3 regions of the Nocardiopsis sp. NPDC006938 genome follow, and region 2 is predicted to be linked to each of the others. Evidence: predicted binding sites of a transcription regulator. Region 2 holds the regulator's gene; each other region holds the start of a gene.
The links. The regulator LexA, encoded in region 2, represses DNA repair genes until DNA is damaged. The targets are predictions, from matches to a motif close to TCGAACANNTGTTCGA.
Positions count from the first base shown of each region.

Region 1: a site for LexA is predicted at 1,408-1,423, ahead of recA (recombinase RecA). Genes of this name have one in related genera too.
Region 3: a site for LexA is predicted at 1,364-1,379, ahead of ACFYL4_RS08625 (Rv2578c family radical SAM protein). Genes of this name have one in related genera too.

Region 1 covers NZ_JBIAGA010000001.1:364,094-367,335, forward strand. The annotation lists gene ACFYL4_RS01645 (regulatory protein RecX) at 1-187, opposite strand, end outside; gene recA (recombinase RecA) at 180-1,298, opposite strand; gene ACFYL4_RS01655 (DUF3046 domain-containing protein) at 1,480-1,674, opposite strand; gene ACFYL4_RS01660 (ATP-dependent helicase) at 1,795-3,242, shown strand, end outside.
Region 2 covers NZ_JBIAGA010000011.1:69,299-72,540, reverse strand. The annotation lists gene ACFYL4_RS17535 (hypothetical protein) at 1-266, shown strand, start outside; gene ACFYL4_RS17530 (alpha/beta hydrolase family protein) at 282-1,370, opposite strand; gene lexA (transcriptional repressor LexA) at 1,421-2,095, opposite strand; gene nrdR (transcriptional regulator NrdR) at 2,756-3,232, shown strand.
Region 3 covers NZ_JBIAGA010000004.1:261,212-264,453, forward strand. The annotation lists gene ACFYL4_RS08620 (MFS transporter) at 1-106, shown strand, start outside; gene ACFYL4_RS08625 (Rv2578c family radical SAM protein) at 224-1,354, opposite strand; gene ACFYL4_RS08630 (MetQ/NlpA family ABC transporter substrate-binding protein) at 2,043-2,957, shown strand; gene ACFYL4_RS08635 (methionine ABC transporter ATP-binding protein) at 2,958-3,242, shown strand, end outside.

The DNA of each region.
Region 1 (3,242 bases), on a different contig from region 2:
GGTGCAGGGAGCGCTCCAGCTGGGCGCGGGTGCGCGGTGAGTGGGTCAGCATCCGCAGAACCAGGTTCCTGGCCTTGTTCTCCAGGTCCGCTCCGGGGCGTGCCTCCGGAGCGGACCCCTCGTCGGAGTTCACCAGGCCGGTCTCGGCCGGTCCGGCGCGGTCAGGTGACCGGCGCCCCTCACGCATCCGGAACGGCGGCCTTGGTGGTCTTGGCCGCGGCGCGCTTGGCGGGGGCCTTGGGCTCCTCGGCCTTGACCGGGTCGGCCTTGGGCTCGGCGGGGCCGGAGGCGCTGTCGTCGCCCGAACCGGGGATGCCCAGCTTCTCCTTGATCTTCTTCTCGATCTCCTTGGCCACGTCGACGTTCTCGCGCAGGAAGTTGCGGGCGTTCTCCTTGCCCTGTCCGAGCTGGGTGCCGTCGTAGGTGTACCAGGCACCGGACTTGCGCACGATGGCGTGCTCCACGCCCAGGTCGATGAGGCTGCCCTCGCGGGAGACGCCGACACCGTAGAGGATGTCGAACTCCGCCTGCTTGAAGGGCGGCGCGACCTTGTTCTTGACGACCTTGACGCGGGTGCGGTTGCCGACCGCGTCGGTACCGTCCTTGAGCGTCTCGATCCGGCGCACGTCCAGGCGGACCGAGGCGTAGAACTTCAGCGCCTTGCCGCCGGTGGTGGTCTCCGGCGAGCCGAACATGACGCCGACCTTCTCGCGGAGCTGGTTGATGAAGATCGCGGTGGTGCCGGTGGAGTGCAGGGCTCCGGCGATCTTGCGCAGCGCCTGGGACATGAGCCGGGCCTGGAGGCCGACGTGGCTGTCGCCCATCTCGCCCTCGATCTCGGCGCGGGGCACCAGGGCCGCCACGGAGTCGATCACGATGATGGAGACGGCGCCGGAACGGATGAGCATGTCGACGATCTCGAGCGCCTGCTCGCCGGTGTCCGGCTGGGACAGCAGGAGGTTGTCGGTGTCGACACCGATCTTCTTCGCGTACTCGGGGTCGAGCGCGTGCTCGGCGTCGACGAAGGCGGCGATACCGCCCATCTTCTGGGCGCTGGCCACGGCGTGCAGGGCGACGGTGGTCTTACCGCTGGACTCCGGGCCGTAGACCTCGACGACCCGGCCCTTGGGCAGGCCGCCGATGCCCAGGGCGACGTCGAGCGCGATGGCGCCGGTGGGGATCGCCTCGATGGGCGGACGGTCGTCGTCCCCCAGCCGCATGACGGAGCCCTTGCCGAACTGCCGCTCGATCTGCGCGAGCGCTGTTTCGAGAGCCTTGTCTCGGTCTCCAGATGCCACGGGATTCCCCTGTTGGGTTGATGCTTTTTTCTTCATGATGGGCATGACGCTACGCGGTCGGTACGACAATCGCGACGCTCGTCGTCGGTCCGCCGCAGGCCCAGAGTACCCGAACTCATGTTCGAAATCCGGTGCGAACGCCCGGCGGCCCGGTTTTTACGCGGACTTGGGGAACGCGGGGTCAGCGAACGGAGGCGGGAAGGTCGAACGCGTCACACACGGCCCGCCACACCTCCTTGGCCGCGGTCCCGTCGGCCAGCGCCTGGTTGACCGTGCGGGAGCCGAGGGCCTCGATGACGTAGTCCTTGGCCAGGCTGTCCGCGTAGGCCTCGCCGAACTGGGCGTGCATGTTGTGCCAGAAAACAGTGAGTCTCATCGGCCCCAGTATGAGTGACGGGAGGGGGCCGCGAGGACGTGTCCACAGGACGGGTTCCGGCTCCTCCCGGACCCGGGTGTCCTGCGCCGTTCTGTCGGAACCCTTGGGCAGACTGGTGCGATGAGCGGAGCGACCGACCCCCTGGCCCCCTTCGGACCGGCGACCCGGTCGTGGTTCGCGCGGACCTTCCCGCACGGCCCCACGGCCGCGCAGACCGAGGCCTGGCGGACGATCGCCTCCGGCCGGGACACGCTGGTCGTGGCGCCGACCGGCTCGGGCAAGACGCTGTCGGCCTTCCTGTGGTCCCTGGACCGGCTCACCCACGCCCCGGTGCCCGAGGACCGCGCGCGGCGCTGCCGGGTCCTGTACGTGTCCCCGCTCAAGGCGCTGGCCGTGGACGTGGAGCGCAACCTCCGCCTGCCGCTGGCCGGAATCGCCGCGGCCGCCGCCGAGGGCGGCGAGGACCTCTCCCCCGTCACCGTGGGGGTGCGCACCGGGGACACCCCCGCCCAGGAGCGGCGCCGGATGGCCACCCACCCGCCCGACGTCCTCATCACCACGCCCGAGTCCCTCTTCCTGGTGCTGACCTCCCGGGCCCGCGAGGGCCTGGCGGGCGTGGAGACGGTCATCGTGGACGAGGTGCACGCCCTGGCCGGGACCAAGCGCGGCGCCCACCTCGCGCTGAGCCTGGAACGCCTGTCGGTCCTGCTGGACCGCCCGGCGCAGCGGATCGGCCTGTCCGCCACCGTGCGCCCGCGCGAGACCGTGGCCGCCTACCTGAGCGGGAACGGTGCGAGCGCCCCGGGCACCGTGATCGTGGCCCCGCCCGACACCCCGCACATGGACCTGCGGGTGGAGGCGTCCGCGCCCGACCTGGACGAGCCGGGGAGCCCGCCCGAGGCCTCCGCGGGCGGGGCGCCGGACCCGCGCTCGGGGGGTGCGATGAGCCGGGGCTCGGTGTGGCCGCACATGGAGCGGCGGGTGCTGGACCTGGTCGAGGCGAACCGCTCGACCATCGTGTTCACCAACGGCCGCCGCACGGCCGAGAAGCTGTGCGCCCGGCTCAACGACCTGCACGCCGAGCGCCTGGGCGAGGAGTTCCATCCGGAGGAGGTCGCCGCCCAGGTGATCGGCCAGTCGGGGCAGAGCCGTGGCGGCGCGCCGGTGATCGCCCGCGCCCACCACGGGTCGGTGTCCAAGGCCGAGCGGGCGCTCATCGAGGACGACCTCAAGGAGGGACGGCTGCGGTGCGTGGTGGCCACCTCCAGCCTCGAACTCGGGGTGGACATGGGCGCGGTGGACCTCGTGGTGCAGGTGGCCGCTCCCCCGTCGGTGGCCAGCGGCCTCCAACGGGTGGGCCGCGCGGGGCACCAGGTGGGCGAGACCTCGCGCGGGGTGTTCCTGCCCCAGTACCGGGGAGACCTGCTGGCGACCACGGTGGTGACCGAGCGGATGCGCGCGGGCGGGATCGAGCGGCTGGAGATGCCGCGCGACCCCCTGGACGTGCTGTCGCAGCAGGTCGTGGCGATGGTGGCGATGGACGACTGGGCGGTGGACGACCTCGCCGC
Region 2 (3,242 bases):
CCGACACCCTGCGCGCCACGGCGGACGGCAACGACGCCAGCCCGGTCGACGGTCTCGGAGACGAGGCCCTCACCTGGGTGGAGGAGGGCGCCTTCGAGGTGGGCTGCGTGGGGGTGCGGGTCTCCAACCTGTACCTGGAGTCCTGCTACACCGCCGCCACCGACTACGACGCACTCGACTCCCTGGACGGCGCGACGGCGCAGGAGAGGGCCCAGCTCCTCGCCCGCTCCGTCGTGGACCAGCTGCCCGCCCCCGAGGACGACTAGGGCGGCTCCGCCCCGTTACCAGAGGCCGTCGAGGAAGCGCTCCAGCGCCGGGGCCACGTCGGGGGAGAACGCGCGGTCCGCGTCGGGTGCGACGGCCCCGGGGGAGTCGTCGTACTCCCGCAGGATGTGGTCGGCCCCGGCCAGGTCCACCCGCTCGGCGCCGGGCAGACCGGTCATGAGCCGGTCGACCTCCTCCTGGTTCACCTGCGCGTCCCGCTCGCCCCACAGGACCAGCACCGGGGTGTTCTCGGGCAGGTCCTCGGCCAGCTCCACCGGGTCGAAGGCGTCGATCCAGGCCAGGTAGTCGGCGCCGTTCTCGTCGAACAGGCCGGTGGCGTCGGTCTCGGGCAGGGCGCGGCCGGAGCGGACCGAGGCCCGCCCCGCCCGCAGGTCGGACAGCATCCGCGCGGCGCCCGCCTCGTCGATGCCGCCCTGGGCCTCGGCGACGCGCACCTGCTCGGAGACCTGCCGGTCGATCAGGTCGAGCATGCGCGTACCCGGCGGGGCGGCCAGTACCAGGGCGGGTTCCGCGTCGAGGACCTCATGGGCGCGCAGTGCGAACAGGGCCCCCTCGCTGTGCCCCAGGACGAGGGTGCGCTCGGGGTCCACCTCGGGCTGGGCGACCAGCTCGGCGTAGGCGGCGGCCATCTGCCGGTCGAAGACCAGCGGGTCCACCGGTTGGTCGAGGGCCTCCTCCTCGGCCTCGCTCATCCGGTCCGGGTCGGCGCTGCCGAACTTGTCGTAGCGCAGGGACGCCGCCCCGGCGCCGGTCAGCACGCGGGCGAGGTTGAGGTTGGTGTCGGCGTCGGGGCGCACACTGCCGTTGCCGTCGCGGTCGGTGGGGCCGCTGCCCGAGATGATGAGTACCCCGGGGACGGTGCCGCCGGTGTCGGCGGGCGCGGTGAAGGTTCCGGGCACCGTGAAGCCGCCGCCCTCGAAGGAGACCTCGCGTTCCCGCCCGGGGGCGCCGGGCAGCACCGGGTCGGCGCCGTCGTCGGGCGCGCACGCGCTGACCATCAGGACCGCGGCGGCCACGGAGGCGGCCAGGGCGGCCCGGAGCCGGTGCGGGGCGGGAGGAACGGGAGCGCAGGCAGGTGTCGACACGCCCTCAGCGTAGCGGCCCGCCCCGCGCCCCCGGCTCCGGGACCAGTAGCTCAGACGCGGCGCATGACCGTGACGACCTTGCCGAGGATGGTGGCCTGGTCGCCCTGGATGGGCTCGTAGGCGTCGTTGCGCGGCATCAGCCACACGTGCCCGTCCGGCTCCCGGCGCAGCACCTTGACGGTCGCCTCGTCGTCGAGCAGCGCCGCGACGATGTCGCCGTTCTCGGCGGTCTGCTGCTGGCGCACCACGACCAGGTCGCCGTCGGTGATCGCGGCGTCGATCATGGAGTCGCCGACCACGGTGAGCATGAACAGGCGCCCCTCACCGACCAGCTGCCGGGGGAGCGCCAGGACGTCCTCGACCGCCTCCTCGGCCAGGATCGGGCCGCCGGCGGCGATCCGGCCGACCAGCGGGACGGACGCCGCGCGGGTGGAGTCGGCGGTGAGCTCCTCCTGGGTGAGGGTCTGGGAGGCCCCGCGGCCGGGGGTGCGCAGCTCCACGGCGCGCGGCCGGTTCTGGTCCCGGTGCAGGTACCCCTTGCGCTGGAGCACCTTGAGCTGATGCGCCACGCTGGAGGGGCTGGACAGGCCGACCGTGTCGCCGATCTCCCGGATGGACGGCGGGTACCCCCGCTCGCGGACGTACTTCTGGATGCAGTTGAGGACGCTCTGCTGGCGTGCGGTGAGTCTGGGGGTGTCGGGCGCGGACGCGCCCGGGTCGCCCACGGGCGAAAGAACGGTGGTGGGTCCTGAGCCGACGGCTCCGGGCTTGTCCTCCGGCACGGCCGGGCCTCCTCGGTGTTCGGTTCGGTCAGGGCCCGCGTGTGCGGCCGGTCACGGGCCACGCGGACCGGACGGCGAAGCCGGTGTGAAATCAAGGTCAACTTTAGTCCTTGCACACGGTGATATCAAACAAGCGTTCGAGAAGCCGTGGACGGGTCCCGGCGATTTCCCATTGTGTTTTCGCGCGCCGATTTTCCGGGTCGCACATATGCGCGGACACGAGGGGGGCCGTTGTCGTCCGAATGCGCGACCTCCGTATGGGGTTCGTCTCGCGTCGCCGCGTCCGCGTCGCGCGCCGGACGGGCGCGGGGGAATTCGGACGCGTCACGGTGTGGCGTCCGGCGGGCCGCGCGCCCGCGCCCCCTTATCCTGGGAAACGGCTCCCAGGGCCGCACATCCCCGTTTCCACCTCCCCGAACCGTGTGCTTCGGCGCCCCCTGTCCCGGGATTGGGGACGCGCCGGTGCCAGGGTTGCGGGCGTCCGTCTCAACACCTAGGTTCGACCACAACATCTGGTGTTGGCATGGGGGCTGTGGTCAACAAGTTGTGGTTAAGTAGAAGCCTAGGGTTGTTGGTCGGGTAGAGAAAGCCAGGTGAACCGGGATGCACTGTCCGTTCTGCCGTCATCCGGACACCAGGGTGATCGACAGCAGGTCCACAGACGACGGCGCGGCCATCCGCCGCAGACGGACCTGCCCCGTCTGCGAGCGCCGCTTCACCACTCAGGAGACCGTCCTGCTGATGGTGGCCAAGCGCTCCGGGGTGACCGAACCCTTCAGCCGCACCAAGATCATCGCCGGAGTGCGCCGCGCCTGCCAGGGCCGCCCCGTGTCCGAGGACGCCCTCGCCAAACTCGGCCAGCAGGTCGAGGAGGAGATCCGCGGCCGGGGAGTGGCCGAGGTGCCCGCGCATGAGATCGGCCTGGCCATCCTGGGCCCCATGCGCGACCTGGACGAGGTCGCCTACCTGCACTTCGCCAGCGTCTACCGTGGGTTCGAGAGCCTCGCCGACTTCGAGGCCGAGATCGCCAGCCTGCGACAGGACCGCGAGGGGGAGCCCGTGGTCGACACCACCGGGTAGCACGGGCCGC
Region 3 (3,242 bases), on a different contig from region 2:
GATACGGGCGGCCTTCGCGTTCTTCGCCGTGGCGGCGCTGCTGACCGTCGTGCCCTTCCTGCGCGTGGTCACCCCGGCCGCCCTGGCCGCCGTTCCCCGGCACTGACACCGGCACTGATCACCGGCACCCGTACACCGGGCCGCGGCGGCAGCCGGGCGAGGGCCCGGGGGAGCGGGGGCCGTACCGGTGGGGCGTGCGAGCGCCCCCGCGCCGGGCACGCCGCTAGGCCACGGGGAGATCGAGTCGGAGCTGCTCGTCACCTCGGGCCGCTCCTCCCGCGGGAGCCTCCCCGCCCCCGGCCTCCCCGCTCCTGCCTTCTCCGGCCTCGTCTCCGCCCGCGCCTTCGGTGCCCCGGGGGGAACCCGGTCTGTTGAGGCCGTACCGGGCGGCGATCTCGCGCACGGCCGTGGTGACGATCCGCTGGTAGGACCGGGGCGCGTAGGAGCCGCCCCCGTACAGCTCGCGGTAGAGCGGCAGCAGGCGCGGATGCTCCCGGGCCAGCCAGGCGCGGTACCACTCCCGGGCGCCCGGCCGCAGGTGCAGCACGACCGGGGAGACACGCCTCGCCCCGGCATCGGCGATGGCGGCCACCGTCTCCTCGATCTGTTCGGCGGAGTCGGTCAACCCGGGCAGGATCGGTGCCATCAGTACCGAGCACTCCAGGCCGCGTTCGCTCAGCGCGCGGACCACGCCCAGACGGGCGCGGGGGCTGGGCGTGCCCGGCTCGACGGTGCGCCAGACCCGGGGGTCCACGGAGCCGACCGAGACCGCCATGCCCACCCGGGTCACCCGCGCCGCCTGTTCGAGCAGGGGTAGGTCGCGCAGGACCAGGGTCCCCTTGGTGAGGATGGAGAACGGGTTGGCGGTGTCCCTCAGCGCGGAGATGATCCCCGGCATCAGCCGGTAGCGGCCCTCGGCGCGCTGGTAGGGGTCGGTGTTGGTGCCCATCGCGATGTGCTCGCCGGTCCAGGACGGGCGGGCGAGTTCGGCGCGCAGCCGCTCGACGGCGTTGACCTTGACCAGGATGCGTGTGTCGAAGTCGTGTCCGCTGTCCAGGTCGAGGTACTCGTGAGTGCGGCGGGCGAAGCAGTACACGCAGGCGTGCGAACAGCCCCGGTAGGGGTTGAGGGTCCACCGGAACATGGGGTCGTCTCCGGGGACCCGGTTGATGACGGACCGGGCGCGGATCTCGATGGCGACCGCCTCGCCGTCCTGTCCCGCGAGTACCGGACCGGGGGCCGGTGCGCCCAGCCCGGCCCTTCCGGTGCCGCGCGAGGGTGCGGGTGCGGCGGGGGCGAACAGAGCCCGCTGCCCGGTGTGGTCGGTTTCCTCACGAAGGTTCTCCCAGCGCATGGGCGTTATTCGAACATGTTTTCGAACTCCTGTCCAGTCGTTCGGCGGGGCTGTGGATCACGCGGTTCACGTGCCCGGGAGTGGCCCGCCCCGGTGAAGGCCTCGCCGCTGGGTTCCACCCCGACGCGCTCCAGGGCGAACTCCACGCCGTGGTCCTCGATCGCCCGGGCCTGGGCGAAGGGTGGGGGGATGGCTGGACGCCGAACGCGTGGTCAGCGTCTCCGCTCGCGTCAACGGCCCCGTTGTCCGCGCACGGGTCACGGCCACGCGGTCCGGATCGGCCGACGCCAGTTCCGGGATGTAGTCGGCCCGTTCTCCGGAAACGACGTGTCCGCTGCGGTCGACGATGGCGTCGAGGTAGTCGGGAATCGGTGAAAGCAACAAGGCTGCCCCCGCGCTTTCGGTCGATTCCGATCTGTGAGTCGCCTCACGGTTCTCCCCTGGTCACGTCGAGTGTAACCCCTTCAGGGCTGGTGGCCGGTCCGGAGGCGAAAGGGAAACAGGGAACGTTGTTCAAGGGGCGTTAACATGACGCGCACACTGTATTGTTGCCGAAATATTTCTGAAGTGCGGTTTGCCTTTTTGGGTTATTCTCCTTTCGTCCAGGAATTCCTCACCGCCCGCTCCGGAACGTTGTCCGGCGCCGCTCCCGCGCGGCGTGCCCGTACCCATGCGAAAGAGAACACCCATGTCCACCACCGAACGCTCCTCCCTGTACCCGCACGGCGCCTCGGCGCTCGCCGCCGCCTCGGCCCTCGCCCTGGCCCTGACCGGCTGCGGACCCGACGGGGGAGACGGCGGTTCGTCCGGAGCCGAGGGGGAGCCCTTCCGGATCGGGGTCGTGGGAGTCAACGAGACCCACCGGCTCCTGGCCCAGCTCGCGGAGGAGGAGCTCGGCCACGAGGTCGAGCTGGTCAACTTCACCGACTACAACCAGCCCAACCCCGCGCTGGCCAACGGCGACCTCGACGCCAACTGGTTCCAGCACATCGCCTACCTGGCCGACTACAACGCCGCCTCCGGCGACGACCTGACCCCGATCGGGCCCACCGAGATCGTCCCGCTCTCCCTGTACTCGGCCGACTACGAAGCGGTCGACGACTTCCGCGAGGGCGACGAGATCGCCGTCCCCAACGACGCCGTCAACCAGGGGCGCGCCATCAACGTGCTGGCCCAGGCCGGGCTGGTCGAGCTCAGGGAGGACACCCCGCAGCCCCAGCCGCGGGACGTGGACGAGGACGCCTCCACGGTCACCGTCACCCCGCTCTCGGCCGAACAGACCGTCAACGCCCTCCAGTCGGTCCAGGGCGCGGTCATCAACAACAGCTTCCTCAACGACGCCGGAATCGACCCGAAGTCGGCCCTGTTCGGCGACGACCCCGGCGACCCCGCCGCGTTCCCCTTCGTCAACGCCTTCGTGGTGCGCGCCGAGGACGGCGACAACGAGGCCCTGGCGGCGATCGCCGCGCTCTACCACGACGACCGCGTCCTGGAGATCGCCTCGGAACTGTCGGAGGGCACCTCCGTACCGGCCGATGTCGACGTCGACGAGCTGCGCACGGCCCTGTCCGACTACCAGGTCGCCATCGGAGACGGTGAATAGATGAGCACGGCGCACCCCGGCGGCGGTCCGCCGCCGGGCACGGCCCTGATCGAGCTGCGGGGCGTCACCCGGACCTTTGGCCAGGGGGAGCGGGCCGTCACGGCCGTCGACGACGTGTCGCTGAGCGTTCACCGGGGCGAGGTCCTGGGGGTCATCGGTTTCTCCGGTGCGGGCAAGTCCACCCTCATCCGGCTCGTCAACGGTCTGGAGAAGCCCACGTCCGGGTCGGTCCACGTGCTCGGCCAGGAGATCTCCGCCCTTCCGGAGCGGAGCCTGAACAGGGTC